3 regions of the Frondihabitans sp. PAMC 28766 genome follow, and region 1 is predicted to be linked to each of the others. Evidence: predicted binding sites of a transcription regulator. Region 1 holds the regulator's gene; each other region holds the start of a gene.
What was found. The regulator LexA, encoded in region 1, represses DNA repair genes until DNA is damaged. The targets are predictions, from matches to a motif close to TCGAACANNTGTTCGA.
Positions count from the first base shown of each region.

Region 2: a site for LexA is predicted at 5,026-5,041, ahead of AX769_RS14385 (DNA polymerase III subunit alpha). Genes of this name have one in related genera too.
Region 3: a site for LexA is predicted at 6,063-6,078, ahead of AX769_RS05215 (DUF6504 family protein). Genes of this name have one in related genera too.

Region 1 is NZ_CP014513.1:2,253,627-2,260,792, forward strand. It holds gene miaA (tRNA (adenosine(37)-N6)-dimethylallyltransferase MiaA) at 1-552, shown strand, start outside; gene dapF (diaminopimelate epimerase) at 549-1,427, shown strand; gene AX769_RS10895 (class I SAM-dependent methyltransferase) at 1,495-2,103, opposite strand; gene hflX (GTPase HflX) at 2,145-3,680, shown strand; gene AX769_RS10905 (TIGR03767 family metallophosphoesterase) at 3,655-5,358, shown strand; gene lexA (transcriptional repressor LexA) at 5,419-6,132, opposite strand; gene AX769_RS10915 (LysM peptidoglycan-binding domain-containing protein) at 6,385-6,831, shown strand; gene AX769_RS10920 (histidinol-phosphate transaminase) at 7,037-7,166, shown strand, end outside.
Region 2 is NZ_CP014513.1:3,008,139-3,015,304, reverse strand. It holds gene AX769_RS14395 (TraR/DksA C4-type zinc finger protein) at 22-387, opposite strand; gene AX769_RS14390 (glutathione S-transferase family protein) at 393-1,436, opposite strand; gene AX769_RS14385 (DNA polymerase III subunit alpha) at 1,557-5,009, opposite strand; gene AX769_RS14380 (glucose-6-phosphate dehydrogenase) at 5,228-6,604, shown strand; gene AX769_RS14375 (glycoside hydrolase family 15 protein) at 6,949-7,166, opposite strand, start outside.
Region 3 is NZ_CP014513.1:1,064,651-1,071,816, reverse strand. It holds gene AX769_RS05240 (helix-turn-helix transcriptional regulator) at 1-637, shown strand, start outside; gene AX769_RS05235 (glycosyltransferase family 2 protein) at 892-2,061, opposite strand; gene AX769_RS23690 (hypothetical protein) at 2,034-2,240, opposite strand; gene AX769_RS05230 (glycosyltransferase family 2 protein) at 2,237-3,235, opposite strand; gene AX769_RS05225 (glycosyltransferase family 2 protein) at 3,232-4,116, opposite strand; gene AX769_RS05220 (glycosyl hydrolase family 18 protein) at 4,964-5,992, shown strand; gene AX769_RS05215 (DUF6504 family protein) at 6,102-6,392, shown strand; gene AX769_RS05210 (GNAT family N-acetyltransferase) at 6,412-7,032, shown strand; gene AX769_RS05205 (hypothetical protein) at 7,035-7,166, shown strand, end outside.

The DNA of each region.
Region 1 (7,166 bases):
GCGGATGTGCGCGAGAGGTACGAGACGATGCTCACCGAGGAGGGCGTCGGCGCCGTGCACCGGCTGCTCCGCGATCGTGATCCTGCCGCCGCCGCGGCGATCGGCTCCTTCAACGGCCGCCGCATGGTGCGCGCGCTCGAGGTCGGCGAGATCACGGGCGAGCCGTTCGCAGTCGGCCTGCCCGAAGACGCCCTCACCTGGCGCAGCCCGCAGGTGGTCGGCCTCGCCGAAGAGCGGGCGATCCTCGTCGAGCGACTCGACGAGCGCGTCGACACCATGTGGCACGACGGCCTCGTCGCCGAGGTCGAGGCTCTGCTGCCGAAGGGTCTCGAGCAGGGCGTGACTGCGAGCCGTGCGATCGGCTACGCGCAGGCCATCGCCGAGGTGCGCGGCGAGCTGAGCGCGACCGAGGCGCAGGATGCCACGAAGGCACTCACGAGACGCTACGCACGTCGGCAGGTCAGCTGGTTCCACCGTTACCCGCGCGTGACGTGGGCGCACGCCGGCCAGCCCGAGGCCGTGCGGGCGGCCGCCGATACACTCGTCGGGTGACCACCACCGTCCGCTTCACCAAGGGCCAGGGCACGGGCAACGACTTCGTGCTGTTCTCCGACCCCGACGCCTCGTTCGACCTCACCCCCGAGCGCATCCGCGCCCTCGCCGATCGCCGTTTCGGCGTGGGCGGCGACGGCGTGATCCGAGCCGTTCGCAGCGAGAAGCACCCCGAAGGGGCTGCGGCTCTGGCCGAGGACGAGGCCGCGGAGTGGTTCATGGATTATCACAACGCCGACGGCAGTGTGGCCGAGATGTGCGGTAACGGCATCCGCGTCTTCACGAAGTACCTGATCGAGCAGGGGCTGACCACGCTCGAGCCCGGCGAGACCCTCGCCATCGGCACTCGGGCCGGCGTGCGAGACGTGCAGCTCAGTCGCGGCGGTTACCTCGTCGACCTGGGCCGGTGGTCGCTGACCGGGGGCGAACCCGAGGTGACGGCGCGGAGTCTGCCGGTCGCCCGACCGGGTCTCGCGCTCAGCATCGGCAACCCGCACGTCGTCGTGGCCCTGGCCGGTGCCGACGAGCTCGACGGCATCGACCTCGGCGTCGCGCCGGTCGTCGAGCCCGTGCCGGTCGACGGGGCCAACGTCGAGTTCGTCGTGCCCGAAGAGCCCCTCGTGGCCGATGGCGTAGGTCGGATCCGCATGCGCGTGCACGAGCGAGGCAGCGGCGAGACCCTGTCGTGCGGCACCGGCGCGGCGGCGGCGGCCCTGGCGACGCGATACTGGGCCGGCCAGGGTGCGCCCGATCAGTGGCGCGTCGACGTGCCCGGCGGCACTGTGCACGTGCGGATGTTCGCGACCCAAGACGGCGAGCACGTGTCGCTCAGCGGCCCGGCCGAGCTCGTCTTCACCGGCGACCTGGTGATCTGAGGCGGGGTCTGGCGGTCGCGCCGTCGCGCGGCTAAACTGGCAGCACTATGAAGATCTGAGACCCCACCTACAGTCGAGCCGCCCTGAGCACTCGATAGCCCTTCGAAGTCGTCGTTCGCTCGACTTCGATCACGCCGGTCAGTGCTTCGTTTAGCCACTTCTGCAGCGAGTCGGCACCCAGGTTCTTCGCGACCACGAGGTACGCCTCCATGTCGATGCCGAGCCGGGGCAGCCACTGTTGCAGGATCTCGTGGAGCACCGTCTTGCCGACCCTGATGGGCGGGTTCGACCAGATTCCGTCGAACACCACATCGTCAGGAACACCGTCGGGTGTCACGGCATTGATGTTGGTGATGCCGGCCCGCGCAGCGTTCTCGCGAAGCAGGTCGAGCACTCGCTCGTTGACGTCGACGGCCCACACGGTGGCGTCAGGCGATCGGAGAGCCAGGGTCAGGGCGATCGGCCCCCATCCACAACCCACATCCAAGAAGATGCCGTCGCGCGGTGGTTGCGGCATCTCGGCCAGGAGCACGTGCGTGCCCGGGTCGATCCGCCCGGGCGAGAAGACGCCCGCGGCGGTCGCCAGAGAGAGTGTCCGCCCCGCGAGCTCGACCGTGATCTCACGCGGTTTCAGCTCGCTGGAGGGCTTCGACGAGAAGTAGTGCTCGCTGGCCATCCCCACAGATTATCGAACCTGAAAGGTCTAATGTGACTGCAATGACAGAGGACGGCACCACGAGCACGGAGCGCGAGCAGCAGGACGACGTCGTCGACCGCATCCTGCGCGGATCCGAGGCCCGTGCCGGGCTGTCCGTCTTCTCGCCCGCCCAGGCGATCCAGACCCAGGGGCTGACACGCCCCGTCGACTACCAGGGCACCCCCGGCGACGACGGCGACCAGTTCGACCGCGAAGACCGCCAGGCGCTGCGACGCGTCGCCGGTCTCTCGACCGAGCTCGAAGACGTCACGGAGGTCGAATACCGGCAGCTTCGACTCGAGAACGTCGTGCTCATCGGCGTCTACTCGCAAGGCACGCTGCAGGATGCCGAGAACTCTCTTCGAGAGCTCGCCGCGCTTGCCGAGACGGCCGGCGCCGTGGTGCTCGACGGGCTCCTCCAGCGTCGTCCGCACCCCGACCCGAGCACCTATCTCGGCTCGGGCAAGGCGCTCGAGCTCAAGCAGACAGTGATGGCGCTCGGCGCCGACACGGTGATCGCCGACACCGAGCTGGCCCCGAGCCAGCGACGCGCGCTCGAAGACGTGGTGAAGGTCAAGGTGATCGACCGCACGGCCGTGATCCTCGACATCTTCAGCCAGCACGCCAAGAGCCGGGAGGGCAAAGCTCAGGTCGAACTCGCGCAGCTCGAATACCTTCTTCCTCGCCTTCGCGGCTGGGGTGAGTCGATGTCCCGCCAGGCCGGTGGCCAGGTCGGTGGTGCGGGCGCCGGCATGGGCTCGCGCGGCCCCGGTGAGACGAAGATCGAACTCGACCGTCGCCGCATCCACACCCGCATGGCGATCCTGCGCAAGAAGATCAAAGAGATGAAGCCGGCTCGTGTCGCGAAGCGCGCCAATCGCGTGCGCAACACGGTTCCGAGCGTTGCGATCGCCGGCTACACCAACGCGGGCAAGTCGAGCCTGCTCAACCGGCTCACCCGGGCCGGCGTGCTGGTCGAGAACGCCCTGTTCGCGACTCTCGACGCAACCGTGCGCAAGAGCATGACCGACGACGGCCGGCCGTTCACCTATTCCGACACCGTCGGATTCGTGCGCAACCTGCCGCACCAGCTGGTCGAGGCGTTCCGCTCGACGCTGGAGGAGGTCGAAGACTCCGACATCATCGTGCACGTGGTCGACGGCTCGCACCCCGACCCGGCTGCTCAGCTCGCGACGGTGCGCGACGTGATCACCGAGGTCGACGGGCGAGACATCCCCGAGGTCGTCGTGTTCAACAAGAGCGACCTCGTCGACGACAGCCAGCGTCTCGTGCTGCAGGGCATGGTGCCGGATGCGATCTTCGTGTCGGCTCGCACCGGCGAAGGAATCGACGAGCTGCGGGCCCGCATCGCCGAGCTGCTGCCGCGGCCCGAGGTCGAGCTCGACCTGCTCGTGCCCTACGACCGAGGCGAGGTGATCGCCCGGATCCACGAGATCGGTCGCGTCGTCGACGTCGAGTACCTGCCCGAGGGAACGCGCGTCACCGCGCGGGTCTACCCGCAGGACGCCAGTGGTCTCCAGCAGTTCGTCAGCTGATTCCGGCGAGGGTGAGCCGGCTGCGAGGCCCGTTCACCCCGCCGGAACCACCCTCACCGCGACCTTCCTCCGTGTCGGCACGGGATCGAAGGGCTTCCGGAAGCACGTTCGCGCGGACGGAGAGCCCTTCATCCTGCGCTCCGATCTGGGCGGCTCACCGAGCGCCGATCGCGAGTCGACACGGCGGCCGATCGCTTCGTTCGCGCATTTCACCGACATCCACATCCAGGACAGCCAGTCACCCGAGAGGGTCGAGTACCTCGACCGGTTCCTCGACGTGCTGCCGTCGACGCCCTTCCGGGCGGCGTATCGACCGCACGAGATCCTGTCCGTGCAGGTCGCCGAGGCCACGGTCCGCGCGATCAACGCGCTGGCCGTCGGGCCCGCCACGGGCGAGCCTCTGGCCTTCGCGGTGTCAACCGGCGACGCGACCGACAACTCGCAGCTCAACGAGCTGCGCTGGGCGATCGACCTGCTCGACGGGGGCGAGGTTCGGCCGGACAGCGGGCGCATCGGCGTGTACGAGGGGGTCTCCGACCAGGATCCGGCGCGATACGACCCGAACTACTGGCATCCTGACGGCACCCCGAAGGGCGCAGTGGGCGGTGACGACGTCTACCGGCGTGCCCAGGGCTTTCCCGTCGTGCCCGGGCTGCTCGAGGCCGCCATCGCGCCCTTCGTCGCCGTCGGGCTGAAACTGCCCTGGTACACCGCTCACGGCAACCACGATCTGCTCTCTGCGGGCAACTTTCCTCGGTGGCGGTTCCTCCGTCGAGCGGCGGTCGGTGGGCGTAAGCGCGTGGCGCTGCCCGGCTTCCGGCAGCTGATCTATCGCGGGCTGCGAATCGCCCTGCGACGACCCGTCGAACACCCGCTGCTCGCCCGCACGGTGACTTCCGACCCGGGCCGGAGGCTCGTGAATCGTGAAGAGATCGTGCAAGAGCATTTCGCGAGCCACGGCCTGCCCATCGGCCACGGCTACACCGACGACAACCGGCGACGGAAGACCGCCTACTACGTCGCCGACGTCCCCTCCGCCGAGGGGGTGGCGCCGCTTCGCATGATCGTGCTCGACACCGTCAACGAGAACGGCGAGGCCAACGGCTCCCTCGACGCGGCCCAGTTCGCGTGGCTGCTGACGACTCTCGACGCAGAGCCGACGCGTCTCACGATGGTGGTGAGCCATCACACCGCGACGACGATGAAGAACAGGATCCAGACGCCGGCCCAGTTCGTGCGTCACGGGTTCCGTGGGCGAGTGACAGGTGACCGCCTGGTGGCCGCGCTCCACAGGCGCCCGCAGGTAGTGCTGTGGCTGAACGGCCACACGCACGAGAACATCATCCGGCCGCTCGAGGGCCCTCGCGGCGGCGGGTTCTGGGAGGTCACCACGGCTTCGCACATCGACTGGCCGCAGCAGGTGCGCACCGTCGAGCTCGCCGACAACGGCGACGGCACCCTCTCGATCTTCGCGACCGTAGTCGACAGCCTGGCGCCGATGAAGTGGAACGGCCGCATCGGCGATCCGCTCGACCTCGCCTCGCTGTCGCGCGAGCTGGCTGCCAACGATCCGCAGGAGTCGATGCGCGACGCCCGCCTCGTCGACGGCCTCCGGGGCGGCCCTCTCGATCGCAACGTCGAGTTGCTCCTGTCGATGCCACCCGGAATCGTTCTCTGATCGAAGGGGCGGATGTCGACCGACGTCCGCCCCTTGTGGGCTTCGCCTTTCGCGAGCTTGCTAGATGGAGCGCAGTACCGCGACGACCTTGCCGAGGATCTGCGCGTGGTCGCCCACGATCGGCTCGAAGTTCGAGTTGCGGGGTAGCAGCCAGGTGTGGCCGTCGCGCTGACGGAACACCTTGACCGTCGCCTCGTCGTCGAGCATCGCCGCGACGATCTCGCCGTTCTCGGCGTCGCCCTGCTGGCGCACGACCACCCAGTCGCCGTCGCAGATCGCGGCGTCGATCATCGACTCGCCGACGACCTTCAGCATGAACAGCTCGCCCTTGCCGACCAGGGTGCGCGGCAGCGGCATGACGTCTTCGACCTGCTGCTCGGCTGTGATGGGGATGCCCGCTGCGATGCGGCCGACCAGCGGCACGTGGGCCGTGACGTTGTCGTCATCGTCGTCGTACCGCACGATGCGGGGCTCAGGATCGGGAGTGGCCGGGTCGGCGAGCAGCACCTCGAGGGCGCGGGGCCGGTTGGGGTCGCGGCGAATGGCGCCGGCCAGCTCGAGCTGGTTCAGCTGGTGCGTGACACTCGACAGCGAGGCGAGGCCGACGGCGTCGCCGATCTCACGCATGCTCGGCGGGTAGCCGCGGCTGGCGATGGAGTCGCGGATGGCCGCGAGGATGAGCGACTGCTTGGCCGTTAGCGGCTTTTTCTCTCGAAGGTTCTGCCGTGCTCGGACGTCGGCGGGCTCCGTCTGGGCCTTCGTGGCGTCGCTCATGCGTCTCCTTCTTCGAATGTCGGTGGCCCCTGGTGTACTGACGCCATCGATCGAAACTGTATCCGGTCGAATGTCGCAGAACAAACACATGTTCGAGTGTGTCGCGTGTTTTTCTGACGATTTTCGGCTAGGAGGGGTTGAAATCGTGTCTATTCGAAGATATGTTCGGAACAGGTCTTCGTGAGAGGCCCCTCCCGGCCGAGAGGCCTTCTCGCGAAGCCCGACCACTTCCCTTGTTGAAAGGATTCCCTCATGAGCGCAACGATCACCGCTTTCCCGTCCTTCGGTGCTTCCGGCACGTCGGACCGCGCCGGCTACCGCTCCGCTGAGATCGGCGCCGTCGTGCGCGAGACGCAGGCCCGCACCGGTGCCGGTACGCGACCGGCGCGCATGCGCCTCCACATCACGCGCCGCGGCCGCGCGGTGCTCGGCACCGTCGTCGCCGTGCCGCTCTTCGCGGTGCTCGCCGTGTTCATGCTCAGCGGCGGGGGTGCAGCGGCCTCCGGATCAGCCGGGCACATCCACTTCGAGCACGTGACGATCGCGTCGGGCGAGACGCTCTGGCAGGTCGCCGAGCAGGTCGCCCCGAAGTCCGACCCGCGCGACGTCATCGCCGACATCGTCCAGCTGAACGACCTGCCGAGCACCGAGGTCATGGCGGGCCAGAGCATCGCGATCCCCACGCAGTACGAGCACTGAGCCCGGCTCGGTCCTCCCGCGCGGCGGCCCGCACCACCCTCGGGGGTGGTGCGGGCCTTTTCGCGCCGGCTGCGCCTGCCCGTGTCGCCGCCGAAGGGCGGTGCGGTCCGGAAACGCGGCGTGCGGTGCGGACTGCGGGCGGCGGTGCACGCCGCGAGCGCGACCGGGGGAGTAACCCGCATCCTGCGCCCCATAAAATGTGAGCGTGGCTATCTCACTCGACGACCTGCCCATTCGCGACGACCTCCGTGGTCGGTCGCCCTACGGCGCACCGACCGACAAGGTGCCCGTCGCGCTGAACGTCAACGAGAACACGCATCCGATCCCGGAAGACG
Region 2 (7,166 bases), 750 kb from region 1:
TGCCGCCGACGGCGAGAAACCTCAGCTCGCGCAGTCGAGGCAGAGCGCGGCCATCGGGCGAGCCTCCAGACGCGCGGCGGCGATGGGGCGGCCGCAGTTGAGGCAGAAGCCGTACTGGCCGCCGAACAGCCGGTCGAGCGCATTCGCCGCCTCTGCGGCACGATCCAGCGTCGACCGCCGGATCGCCTCGAGCTGCGACCGCTCGAACGCGATCGTCGAGCCCTCGGGGTCGTGCTCGTCGTCGACGTTCGACGCGTCGCGGGCCTCCGAGACCGCCACCATGTCGCGCTGCAGTTGGGCCGCCAAGGCGAGCGCCTCGTCGCGCACGGTCTCGAGGCGGGCGCGGGTCGTCGGATCCTGCGGTGTCGGTTCGGTTGGAGTGGTCACACCTCTCAGGCCGCCAAGATGGGCGGCACCTCTTCGCCCGCACGCGGGGGCGCCGGGGGAGTGCCGTCGCCGAACGGGCGCCCGCCCAGGTCTTCGCGGCCGTGCGGCGTGAGCCAGCCGCGCGGGTCGGGGCCGAGAGGCACGATCCCGGTCGGGTTGATGTCGCTCTGCACGATGTAGTAGTGCCGCTTGATCTGCTCGAAGTCGATGGTGTCGCCGAAGCCGGAGGTCTGGAAGAGGTCGCGGGCATAGGCCCAGAGCGCCGGCATCTCGTCGAGCTTGTTGCGATTGCACTTGAAGTGGCCGTGATAGACGGCATCGAAGCGGGCGAGCGTCGTGAACAGGCGGATGTCGGCCTCGGTGATGGTGTCGCCGACCAGGTAGCGCTGCGTCTCGAGTCGATGCTCGAGCCAGTCGAGCCGGTCGAAGAGGCGCGTGTAGGCGCGTTCGTAGCTGCCCTGCGACCCGGCGAAGCCTGCCCGGTAGACGCCGTTGTTGACGTCGCGGAAGATCACCTCGGCGACGTCGTCGATCTCGTCGCGGAGGTGCACGGGGTAGAGGTCGGGCGCGCCATCGCGGTAGAACCCCTCCCACTCGGTGGCGAAGTCGAGGGTGATCTGCGGGAAGTTGTTCGTGACGACCTTGCCGGTCGGGATGTCGACGATCGCCGGCACCGTGATGCCGCGCGGGTAGTCGGGCGTGCGCTTGAAGAACGCCTCCTGCAGCCAGTGGATTCCGAGCACAGGATCGAGGCCGCCCGGGTCGAGATCGAAGGTCCAGCTGCGCGCGTCGTGCGTCGGGCCCGGCAGCCCGAGCGAGATGGCATCCTCGAGGCCGAGCAGCCGACGCGAGATGACAGAGCGGTTCGCCCAGGGGCAGGCGCGGGCGGCGACGAGCCGGTAGCGGCCGGCTTCGACGGGCCACCCGTCGACCGCGTCGCGGGTGATGCGGTCTTCGATGTAGTTGGTGTCGCGGGTGTACTCCTGGCCGGGGGTGACGTAGCTGCCCGGGGTGCTCTCACTCGTGTCGCTGGTCGCCTGATCGCTCATGCCGCTCACCCTACTTCGCGCGCCTCGTGGTGGCCGGGCGACGGCCGGCCGTAGGCCCGCGATTCGGACATCGCGACGCGACGCAGTGGCTTGTCCGAACGCCGGGCGAGCGGCATGGCCTCACCCTACGAGGTCGGCGTCGGCGTCGGCGCCCGCGTCGCCCAGGGCGCCGGTTTCGAGGCGGCCCGCCTTCCAGTCGCGCCAGAGCGTCTTGAGATCCCACGCGTTCTCGGCCTCGAGCGAGATGCCCCGCTCGCCGGTGCGACGGGTTCGGCCCTGGATCAGCATCAGCTTGGTGCCGAAGAGCAGCGACCCGGCTCGCTGTTGCGCCTCTTCGAAGAAGGTGGAGTCGGAGCACCCCGAGCCGTCGTCGAGACTGATGAACACGACGCGCTTGCCGCTCTTCATCGGCGGGGTCTGCGTGGCGATGCGGATGCCGGCGACGAGCACCCGTGTGCCGTTCCAGTGGTCGCGAAGGTCAGCGGCCCGCGTCACCCCGAGGGCGTCGAGCATCGGGCGGTAGCTCTCGACGACATGCTCGGACACCTCCATCGAGAGGATGTCGAGCTCGTCGCTGACCCGCTCGCGCGTCGACACGTCGGGCGTGCCGACCGGCACCGATGCGGACTCGTCGACGTCGAAGTCGAGCTGGTTGTCAGCATCCTCGGTCTTCGGCCTGGTGGTGCGGCCGATCAGCTGGCGCACCCGCGCCACCACGTCGCCGCGGGTGCGGCCGGGCCCCGCCACCGAATCGAGAGCACCCACCTGCGCCAGCCGCAGCAGCAGCCGCCTGGACGGAGTCGCCCGCTGGTAGAAGTCGGCGATCGACGTGTAGGGGCGGTTCTCGATGACGCGGGTGAGCTCGTTCTCGCTGATGCCCTGCACATCGATCAGCGACAGCCGGATGCCGAGGTCGCCGGGATACGAGCGCGCGATCGGCGTGCGCGGGGGCCTGACCCGCTCGACGTGGAAGACCTCGTCGGAGGCGTTGACGTCGAGCGGCAGCACCGGGATGCCCATGCGGCGCGCCTCGGTGAGCAGCAGCCGCTTCGGATACATGCCGGGGTCGTGGGTCAGGATGCCGGCGAGGAACTCGGCCGGGTAGTGCGTCTTGAGCCACGCGCTCTGATACGTCGGCAGGGCGAACGCCGCCCCGTGCGCCTTGCAGAACCCGAACGACCCGAAGCCCTTCAGCACCGCCCAGATGCGATCGATCTCTTTGTCGGTGTACCGCCTGCGACCTTTCTCGTCGACGTTGGCCTTGGTCTTCTGTCTGAACTCGTCTTCGAGGTCGTCGCGCTTGGTCATCTGCCGACGCATCTCGTCTGCCTCGGCCAGCGAGATGCGCATCGTGGCATGCAGGATGCGAAGGACGTGCTCGTGGTAGATCACCACCCCGTAGCTGTCCTGGAGGAACGGTGCGAACGACGGGTGCACGTAGTCGGCCTGCTGGAAGCCGTGCTTGGTGTCGAGGTAGGGCGCGATCATGTTGCCCTTCATCGGCCCGGGGCGGAACAGCGAGATGTCGGCGATGAGGTCTTCGTAGAGGTCGGGCTGCATCTTGCCGATCAGCTCGCGCTGGCCGGGGCTCTCGATCTGGAACATGCCGAGCGTGTGCGTGGTGCGGATCGCCTCGAAGGTCGGCTCGTCGTCGTGGGGGATCGCGTCGAGCTCGATGCGGCCCTCTCGATTGATGTAGGGCACGTCGATCGGCAGGGCGCCGGCGACCGCGGTGCGGGGCCCGTTGACCCGCTCGATCTCGTCGAGCGCGAACGCCAGCGACGACTGCATGCGAACGCCCAGCACGTCGAGCTTCAAGAGCCCCGCGTCGTTCATGTCGTGCTTGTCGAACTGGCTCATCGGCAGGCCCATGCCGCTCGGCTGCACCGGGGTCATGCTGAGCAGGTCGGAGTCGCCCAGGATCACCCCGCACGGGTGCATCGAGATGTGCCGCGGCAGGCGGTCGAGACGCTCGGTGAGGTCGACGAGCAGGTTGATCTGGTCGTTCGTCTTGACGAGCTGGGCGATCTCGCGAAGCTCGGGCTTCTCGTCGAGGGCCTGCCGCATGTCGCGGGCGTTGGAGCGCCAGACGTTGTTCGCGACCAGGTCGATCTGGTGCTCGTCGAGCCCGAGGGCGAGCCCCGCGTCGCGCACGGCACCGCGCCCGCGGTAGGTCGACTGCATCGACATCAGCGTGACCCGGTTGCTGCCGTAGCGGTCGAAGATCGCCCGGTAGACCTCGTGCCGCCTCGCCGACTCGACGTCGATGTCGATGTCGGGGAGGGTCTCGCGCTTGTTGCCGAGGAAGCGCTCGAACAGCAGGTCGTGCTCGAGCGGGTCGACGTTCGAGATGCGCAGCAGGTAGGTGACGAGGCTGCCGGCACCCGAGCCCCGGGCGGCGTTGCGGACCCTCATCTCGCGCATCATCTTCGACACGTCGGCCACGGTCAAGAAGTAGCCCGCGAAGCCGAAGCCCGTGATCGTCTGCAGCTCGTCTCGCATCCTGCGCTCGATCTGCTCGCGCTTCGACATCGACACGTCGCCGAAGCGCTCGGTGATGCCCGCCTCGGCGCGCCGCTGCAGCACCACGTTGGGGTCGCCCTCGACGCCGATCGCGCTGAGCTCGGGCACTTTCGCACGGCGCCAGCCGAGATCGCCGTCGGGGTCGAGGCGGCAGCGGTCGGCCAGCTCTTCGGTCGCGCGCAGCATCGCCTCGGCGGCACTGCGGTCGAGCGACGACGAGCCGGCGATCTGAAGGGCGAGCTCGCGCATCTCGCCCGGGCCCTTGAGCCAGGCCTGCGCATTGGGCTGGGGGAGGAACGTGCCGAGGGCCTGGAGGTGACCTGCCGCATCGAGCACGTCGGCAGTGACGGCGCCGTCGGGGTCTCGGTAACGCACGGCATTGGTCAGGATCGCGGGCACCCCGGTCTGGTCGGCCAGCTCGAGCATGCGGCTCGCATGGCGGAGGCTCCGGCTCTCGCCCGGCTCGGTGAAGTGGCAGACCACCTCGATGACGATGCCGCCCGGCACCATGGCGCACCAGTCGGCCAGCAGAGCCAGGGCGACGGAGTGCTCGCCCCGGGCCACCGCGCGGCCCACGTCGGAGTCCGGGCCGAGAAGGACGGTGCCGGTCGCCCCGTCTTCGCCGACGAGGAAGGCCCGGATGCGCGAGTGGGCGATCGTGGCGACACTGTTGGCACTGCCCGAGACCTTTCGGGTGGCCCGGCCGTGGGCAGCGCTGATGAGGCGGCACATCGACGCCCAGCCGGCCCCGTCGATGCGGCCGTGGGCGAGCACCACGACCCGATCGGTCTCGGCGGCGGTGCGCTGACGGGTGGTGCTCGACGACGCGGTCGCCTCGGGGGAGACCCCGAGCTCGACCCCGACGATCGGGTCGATGCCCGCCACCTTGCAGGCGTTGATGTGGCGGATCGCGCCGTACAGGCCGTCGCGGTCGGTGATCGCGGCTGCATCGGCCCCGTGGGACGCAACGTGGCCGGCCAGTTCGAGCGGCGACGCGGTGCCGAAGTGGGCACTGAACGAGGAGGCGACGTGCAAGTGGGTGAACGACACCGCGTCTCCGATCCGTTCGAACGTGTGTTCGAACAGTGTAGGTCACCACGCGGGAGTACGCTCGACGAGGCAACGTGGCCTTCTTCGCGCCCGTGCCTTCTGCGACACGCATTGTCGACATCCGGGGAATGCTTCCTGTGCCGGCGCGTTGACCCTCGTGGCCTCCACTCCTGAAAGGACCCCATGAACATCCGCACGCGTCTCGAGCTGTCCATCCGATGACCGAGACGAGCACACTCATCATCCTCGGCGCCTCCGGTGACCTCACCGAGCGCCTCCTCCTCCCCGGCCTCGCGAGCCTGCTGAAGAGCGACCGCGGCGTCGACGTCAAGCTGATCGGCACCGGCCGCAGCGCACGCAGCCCGAAAGAGTGGGACGACGTCGTCAAGACGGCGTTCAACGGCGACGCCGGCAGCGACCTCGCCAAGCGCACCCTCGCCTCCAGCGAGTACATCCAGGGCGACCCGACCGACTCCGCGCACCTCGAGAAGCTGTTCGAGGCCTCCGAGGGCGAGCCGGTCATGTACTTCGCCCTCCCGCCCGCGATCTCGGTGAAGGTCATCAAGGCCCTCGAGAAGATCACCGTGCCCGACGGCCTCCGCCTCGCGCTCGAGAAGCCCTTCGGCAACGACGAGGAGGGCGCGCGCGACCTCAACGCCGAGCTCCTCAAGGTCGTCCCCGAAGAGCGCATCCACCGCACCGACCACTTCCTCGGTCGCTCGACGGTGCTCGACATCATCGGCCTCCGCTTCGCCAACCGCCTCTTCGAGCCGGTCTGGAACAGCGACAACATCGAGAAGGTCGAGATCTTCTACGACGAGATCCTAGGGCTCGAGGGTCGCGCGCAGTACTACGACAAGGCCGGCGCCCTGATCGACATGATCCAGAGCCACCTCCTGCAGATCCTGGCGGTCATCGCGATGGACGCCCCGGCGTCGATCGACGCCGTCGAGCTCCGCAGCGAGATCGCCCGCGTCCTCCGCGCCACCTGGGTGAAGGACGGCGACCCCGTCACCTCCAGCCGCCGCGGCCAGTACACCGCCGGCACCATCGACGGCAAAGACGTGCCGTCGTACTCCGACGAGGACGGCGTCGACAACGCGCTGCAGACCGAGACGCTGGCCGAGGTCGAGTTCGAGATCAAGACGCGCCGCTGGGCCGGCGTCCCCTTCATCCTGCGCTCCGGCAAGGGCATGGAGAAGATCCGCAAGGAGGTGCTGATCACCTTCAAACCGGTGCCGGTGCTCCCCGCGGGTCTCAAGGGCGCGTCGACCCCCGACACCCTGCGCATCGAGATCAGCCCCGAGACCCTCGAGCTCGGCGTCACGACCAACGGCAAGGGCAATCCGTTCTCGCTCGAGAAGTCGATCCTCAAGACCGACCTCGGCAAGCCCGAGCTGACCCCCTACGGCGAAGTGCTCTCGGGCATCTTCCACGACGACCCCACGCTCTCGATTCGCGGCGACGTCGCGGAGCGCTGCTGGGCCATCGTGGCGCCGGTCATCACCGCATGGAAGTCCGACATGGTGCCGCTCGAGAAGTACGCCGCCGGCTCCTCGGGACCTGCCGAGTGGACCACCTCGAAAGAAGCGTAAGCCACTGGCTCCGGCCAGGCTCCGCTAGCCCGAACGCCCTCCACGCTGCTGCGCGGGGGGCGTTCTGCGTTGCGGGAGGGAATTGCGGCGTCAGAACCACGTGAGGGAGGAAGCCGTTCGGAAGGAGGGCACCGTTCGGGAGGGAATGCGCGATTCCGTTCCTCCTGAGCGGGTTGGATGCGAGTGTTTTCCTCCCTACGCGCGACGAAACCGGATCCATTCCTCCTCGCGCGTCAAGACTCCCTTCGGAAAATCACGATCCTCTCTGAACTGTGCGCGAGGATCCTCCCCAACGGCATCGACGACGCCCTGACAGGCGCGGCCTTCGCGACAGTGGGGCGAGGTCAGCTGCTCTTCGTGCGATCAGCCCCGAGGTCGTCACCGTACCGATCGGGCGGGCCGCCGGCGGCGGCGACGTCGGTCACGGTGCCGCCGCCGTCGGTCATGTTCGAGCGCGACCCCGTCGCAGGATCATCGCTGCGCGGGTCGTGCTGGCTGGCGGGCTTCGAGTCGTCGTGCGGGTGCGTCTGGCTGGCGAGGCGTCGCCCGCGGTTGCCGCGCG
Region 3 (7,166 bases), 1.2 Mb from region 1:
CATGACGCGGGCCCTGCGGCTGACACTCGACGAGCGCGACCATCTCTTCCGGCTCGCCGGGCACAACCCGCCGGCGCGTCTCGGGTCGAGCGGTCTCGTCGACCCGGCCATCCTGCGCATCCTGGATCGCCTGCACGACACCCCCGCCGAAGTCATCGACGACCTCGGCAACACGCTCGTGCAGAACGCGGCGGCGCAGGCGCTGATGGGCGACGACTTCCGGTTCGACGGCCTCGACCGCAGCCTCGTGCACCGCTGGTTCACGCACCCGCGCGGCCGCGACATCTACCCCGAGCGCGATCACGACCACCAGAGCCGGATCCAGGTCGCCGATGTCCGTCTCACCGTGGGCCGGCGAGGCGCGCAGGATCCCCGCGTGCGAGCCATCGTCGACAGCCTCCTGTCGCAGAGCGCCGAGTTCCGCTCTCTGTGGGAGCAGCACGACGTGGCGGCCCGCCACGCCGACCAGAAGACGCTGGTGCACCCCGAGCTCGGCGAGATCGAGGTCTACTGCCAGATCCTCACGCCGAACGACGAGTCGCAGCGCCTGCTCGTCTTCACGGCCGAGCCCGGCTCGGAGTCGGCTGCCAAGCTCGACCTGCTCGCCGTCGTCGGCCGCCAGGAGTTCGCTCGCTGAGGCTCGTCGGCAATTCAGGCTCAGTGCCCGATCCGACGCCGAATCGGGCTCGAATCGGGCACCCGGCCTGAATTCCCGACTGCGCGGAATCCTCGGTGCACGGCAACTTCCCCCGCAGACGAGTCCCGACGTCGGCGAGCTGAAGCGTGCGCGCCGCCCCTGGCCACCCACGGCCAGAAGCGCGCACGCTCGGAAGGTTGCCGCGCGCCGAAGGCGCCTCGCGCCGAAGGCGCCGCGCGGCGAGGGGGCGATTGCTAGCGGCGGGCCAGAGCCGCTGCGCGATCGGCCTCGGAGATGAGCCCGGTGCCGTCCCAGCGCTGCCGCAGGTAGCGGCCGGGGCCCTTGGCGACGCTCAGCAGCTCGGTCCAGCCGACCTTCGACACGGCCGTGGCCCAGTCGGTGCCTGACGCGAGCTGCGCAGGATCCAGCGCCGCCGGCGTAGAACCGCTGGTCGCCGGGCCAGCGCCCGACTCGAGCGATCCACCGCGCTTGGCGGCCAGCCGGCGCACGGCGTCGGGGGCGCGGCGGACAGCGACCTTCATCATGGCGGGGGTGAGTGCGACCTTCGTCAGCCACGCGCCGAGGCCCGAGCCGTAGCCGACGGCCTGGGCGCGGAGCGCGTCGAGGTCGGAGCGGTGACGGTGCCAGACGAGAGCGGAGGGCTCGACGACGAGCGCATCGCCCCGGAAGAGCACGCGCGTGAAGATGTCGAGGTCTTCGCCGCCGCCGGTGCGGCTGCCGACGCCGAAGGCGGTGTCGAAGCCGCCCATCTCGAGTGCGACCGTGCGGCGGAGAGCGAAGTTCGCCCCGGTGCCGAACTCGCCGACCGAGAAGGGGAAGGCGGGCAGGTCGGCGGGCGGCTCGGCGAGGCGGAACTGGCGGGCGACGATGTTGCCCGACCAGCTGACCCGGTCGTCGAAGTACCGCTGGACGGCGGTGCGCAGCTCGCCGCTCGGCACGAGGCCGGTGACGAGCGAGACGTCGTCGGCGCGGGCGAACCCGGCGACGAGCCCGGTCAGCCAGTGCCGGTCGACGATCACGTCGTCGTCGGTGTAGGCGACGATCTCACCCGTAGCAGCCAGCAGGCCGGTGTTGCGGGCGCGCGAGAGACCGGGGACGGGCTCGGAGACGGCACGGACGCGCGGGTCGGCGAACTCGGTCCTGATGAGTTCGCGGGTGGCGTCGGTGGCGCCCGCATTGTCGACGACGACCACGTCGAACGCCGGGTAGTCGAGCTCGAGCACGGAGGTGAGAGCGGAACGCAGCTGGTCGGCGCGGTCGCGCGTGCAGACGATGACGGTGACCGTCGGCAGGCGCACGGGCTCGGGCGCGATGTCGACCGGAGCGAGGCGGTCGATCTTCGCCGCGAGGTCGTCGACCGAGACGGCGCCGTCGATCACTGGCAGCTCGACGAAGCCGAGCACGGCACGGCCCCGGCGCACGAGCAGGCGGGCGACCGAGTAGCCCTCGGCCCCTCCAGCTCGATCGCGCTGCCGGCGAGCCCGGCGAGCTCGGCGGTGTCGACCGTGCCGATCCAGACCGCACCCGACCACTCGGGGGCGGCAGGGCTCGACATCGGCCGCGCGAGGCGCAACGCCATCATCGGCGCACCAGAGACGTCGACTCGAGCTGGCGCGTGACCGAGCCCGCGTCGGACGCCTTGGCGTTCGAGACGGCGCCGAGGCCGTAACCGGCGACGGTCGCCGTGACGGTCAGAGCGATCGCGGCGGCGCGCTTGCCGCCACCGCGGCCGAGCTGGCGCAGTTCGCGGAAGAAGGCGCCGGGCAGCACCCGCGTCAGGTACGACGACTCGCTCGAGAGCGAGTCTCCGCGGCCGAGCGTGCGGCTGAGGACGGCCTTCGAGACGCCCTCGTAGAACGAGCGGCGGCGCAGGTAGCCCCAGGTGCCGCGGTCGGCGGAGACGCGGTGATTGACGAGCGACATCGGCTCGAAGACGATGCGGGCCGACGGGTCGGCCTGGCGGATGCGGATGCAGAGCTCGGTCTCCTCGCCGCCGAGCGGGATGTTGCCCACGCGGCCGACGGTCGACGAGAAGCCGCCGACCGAGAGGATCGCCTCGCGACGGAAGGCCATCGAGCAGCCGATCACGTTGCGCACGTCGGCGGTCTCGGTGGGGAGGCCGCGGTACGAGCAGCCCACGATCCAGAGCAGCTCGTCGGCGTAGAGCCTCGGGCCGCGAGCGTCGGGCCAGACCGGCTCGGCGTAGCCGCCGACGCCGGCGACCGACGGGTCGTCGAACGAGTCGAGCATCCAGGTCAGCCAGTCGGGGTCGGCGGTGGCGTCGTCGTCGAGGAACGCGACGATGTCGCCGGTCGCGATCGCGACACCGGTGTTGCGGGCGCCGGAGAGCCCCTGCGCCTCGGAGTTCTCGACCACGACGAGCTCGGGCCAGCGGGCCTTCGCCAGGCGGAAGAGCTCGGTCTCGTGGTCGATCACGACGACGACCTCGGTGGTGGCGCTCTGGGCGCGCGCCGACTCGACGGAGTCCTGGAGATCCTGCCAGCGGCGCTGCGTGTACGCGCAGACGATGACGCTGACCGTGAGGGTGCCGGTGGCCAACCCGATGATGCTCGTCACGCGACTTCCTGCTCGGCGTCGATGCGGATGGGGGCTGTGACGGCCTCGTCGGCCATGATCGCCGGCTGGTTGCGGACGGCGGCGAGCGCGGCGTTCTCGCGACGCTTCTCGTCGAAGATCGTCTTGAGCACGCGGATGCCGTCGCTGATGGCGTTGAGGTTCGACTCGCCGTGGATGCGGTTCTTCTCGAAGCTGGGCACCTCGGTCACGCGCAGTTTGGCGGCGGCGAAACGGCAGGTCAGGATCGTCTCGATCTCGAAGCCGTCGCCCCACAGCATTCCGCCGGTGGCCGGCATCGGCAGGCTCGAGTCGAGCAGCTCGATGGCGGGCAGCACGTCGCGCCAGAACGCGTTGTAGCCGTAGCAGAGGTCGGAGTACTTCGTGCCGAGGATGATGTTGCAGATCAGGTTGAGGCCGAGGTTGCCGCCGGAGCGGAACAGGGTGAGGTCTTCCGAGCCACCGCCCTTGCGGAAACGCGAGCCCTTGGCGACGTCGGCGCCCGTGACGAGGGTCTCGATGAAGGCGGGGATCTCGGCCGGGTCGGCCGAGCCGTCGGCGTCGAACATGACGATGATGTCGCCGGTCGCTGCCTCGAAGCCGCAGGCCAGGGCGTTGCCCTTGCCCTTGCGGGTCTGATTGATGACCTTGATGCCGGGCAGGACGCGCTGAGCGGTCTCGACGGTGCCGTCGACCGAGTTGCCGTCGACGAGGATGACCTCGTGGACCTGGGGCAGCTGGGGCAGGATCACCTCGAGGTTCTTGGCCTCGTTGCGGGCCGGAACGATGATCGAGATGGTGGGGTTGGACGAGCGCAGGCAGGGCGAAGAGTCATGAGGGGTAAGCCAATTCGGGTAGGCGGGTTGTTCGGGGCGGGATGGCAACTCGGGTGTTGCGGGTGCCCGTTGTCGAGCGTTCGGGTGGTGCTCGACCGGAGCAGAGCCGGCCTTGGGGAGGGGCCGACCCGGTCTACGTTACGACTTCGGCCTGAGACCGTGTTCGTTTCGCTTCGGGTGTGGCCAACCTAATCGCGTGGCGAGAACGGGCAATACCCCCGCATACGAGGGTCACGCCGGAGGCGCTCCGAGCGTTAAGTCCCCCGTTACGCCGACGCCGACAGGGGTTCGAACCCCTGTCCCCCATGATGCGGACAAGCGGGGTTCTCCACAGGCCCGTACCCCGATTCGGCTGGTCACCACCTGAGGCCGCCTCCGGGCTATCGTGAACACGCGACGACGCTCACTGTCGCGCACGTCGGCCTCCGGGCCACGAGTCCTCGAACGGGTTCCCATGTCGCCCAAGACCGCTCCCGCCGAGCCCGTCTGTCTCTGCGGGCACGTGAAGGAAGCGCACGAGCACTATCGGCGGGGGTCCGACTGCAGCCTCTGCGACTGCCGGCGCTTCCGGCCCGCGCGCTGACCGGTTCTCGCAGCCGGCACGAAACGACTGACGACCGTGTCCGCATTTGTGCGGACACGAGCCCGCCGGGTGTCCTCCAAAGTGCCGACACGGTTCGCGTTTGTACCCCGCAAGTTATGGACGCGTCGACAGGCGCCGGATCCTGATGTCTCTCGGGGGCCACCGGCGAGACACTTTCTCGTCGCCGATCGTGCCCCCCGAAATCACCTCGGGCACACCGAAGAATTCACCGGTTCGTCAGCCGGCCCCACCCGAAGTGGGGGTGTCTCGCACGTCCAGCGAGGCGAGGACCTGTCCCGATACCCTCGTCGCATGAGTCGTCACCGGGTGCTGCGGCCCCTCGCCACGGGCCTCGCGCTCGCCACCGTTCTCTCGGTGGCAGGATGCAGCGGGGCCGCTTCGACGACCGGTCACGACGCCGTCGTCCCGGCCTCGCTCTCGGTCGAGGGCTACGGCGTGCCCGGCGCCGCCACCCTGAAGGCCATGTCGCGCGACCGGAAGGCCCTCGACATCGTCGGCATCTCGAGCGTCAACCTCACCACCGACGGAGCCGGTGTCGCCGCCTCGTCGCAGGAGGCCCTGAAGACGGCAGCGTCCGCCAAGGCCGATCACCTGAAGTCGGAGCTGCTGGTCACCAACATCGACCCGTCGCAGGGCGCGTTCAGCGATTCGCTGGCGAGCGCGATGCTCTCGAGCGCCGAGAACCGCTCGTTCGTCATCGCCGGGCTCGCCGGCGAGATCGAGCACGGCGGCTACGACGGGGTGCAGATCGACTTCGAGTCGCTCTCGAAGGCGGACAGCGACGACCTCGTCACGTTCGTCTCCGAGCTGCGGTCGACACTGCCGAAGTCGGCAACGATCTCGATGACCCTGCCGGCGGTCGCCGCGGCGAGCGACTACGCGGGCGCGGGTTTCGACCTGAAGAGGCTGAACCCGCTCGTCGGGCGGTACGTCCTGATGGCGTATGACGAACACGGCACCGGCTTCACCGCCGCCGGCCCGGTCGGCGGCCTGCCCTGGACGCGGCAGGCGGTCAGCGCTCTCACCTCGCAGGTCAGCGCGAACAAGGTCGACCTCGGGGTCGCCGGCTACGGCTACACCTGGACGAGCGACGGCCGTGGCGGGGTCGTCACGGCGGCTGCTGCTCGGAAGCAGGCGGGCAGCAAGGCCCGCTGGGTCGCCGCCCAGGGCGAGTGGACCGCGACGTTGTCGAACGGCACGGTGATCTGGTGGTCGGACGGCGAATCGTTGACGGTGCGTTCGAATCTGGCGAAGTCGTCCGGGCTGCATGGTGTCGCCCTCTGGCAGATGTCATCGGGCGACAAGATCACCCGCGGCTGACGACCCGTCTCTCCCCTTCTCCTCTCTGCTCTTGGCGCGTCGCACCCTCACGTCGTAGAGTCTCGATCTATCGAACATACGTTCGAACGAGAGGAGCGAGGTGGAGACCATGACCCGGGTCGACGAATCCGTGACCGTGTGGGTGTCGGACGACGGCGTGCCTCAGCGGATCGTGTGGCGTGCGCGACGCTACCGCGTCAGCGACGTGCCGACGCGCCTTCAGCCGACCTTCCCCGGCTGGCAGACCGAGACGGCGTTCGACCCGGCGATCACGCACCCGCCGGAGCCACGCGAGTCGTGGCGCTTCCAGGCCACGGGAGACGGCGGCGAGACGTTCGTGTTCGACGTCGGGCTCGACCCGTACAGCGCGCGGTGGCGGCTGCTGCGCACCTACGCCTGACCCCTCTACTGTCGATGACATGAGCACCGCGCCTGCCACCCCCGCCGCCTTCTTCGAACGCCCCACGCTCGTCGGCGACCGCGTCGCCCTCGAGCCGCTCGCTGCGACCCACGCTGCGGATCTCGCCGAGGCCGTCGCGGTCGGCGACCTGTGGCAGACCTGGTACGCCACGCACATCGCCTCGCCCGACCGGATGCCCGACGACATCGCGTCCCGTCTCGAGCAGCACGCCGCGGGGCTGTCCACCCCCTGGGCGATCGTCGACCGCGAATCACAGAAGGCCGTCGGCATCACGACCTACCTCAACATCGAGCCGACCAATCGCCGCCTCGAGATCGGCTCGACCTGGCTCGGCCGGTCCTACCAGCGCAGCGGCATCAACACCGAGGCGAAGCTGCTGCTGCTCGGCCGCGCCTTCGACGACCTCGGCTGCATCGCCGTCGAGTTCCGCACCCACTGGCACAACCAGCAGTCGCGCGCCGCGGTCGCCCGCCTCGGCGCCAAACAGGACGGCGTGCTGCGCAACCACAAGGTGTGGCCCGAAGGCACCATCCGCGACACCGTCGTGTTCTCGATCATCGACGGCGAGTGGCCGACGGTGAAGCGCTCGCTCGAGCAGCGCGCCGCCCACCGCAGCTGACCGTGGCGTCGTATCGCGTCACCCTGACGATCGGGCGCCTCGCGCCGGGCGTCGACCCCGAGTCCGTCCTTCCGACGGCGGCCGGCGCGGCCTCCCGGACAGCCGTCGTCGAGGCGCAGGATGTCGCCGTCGTG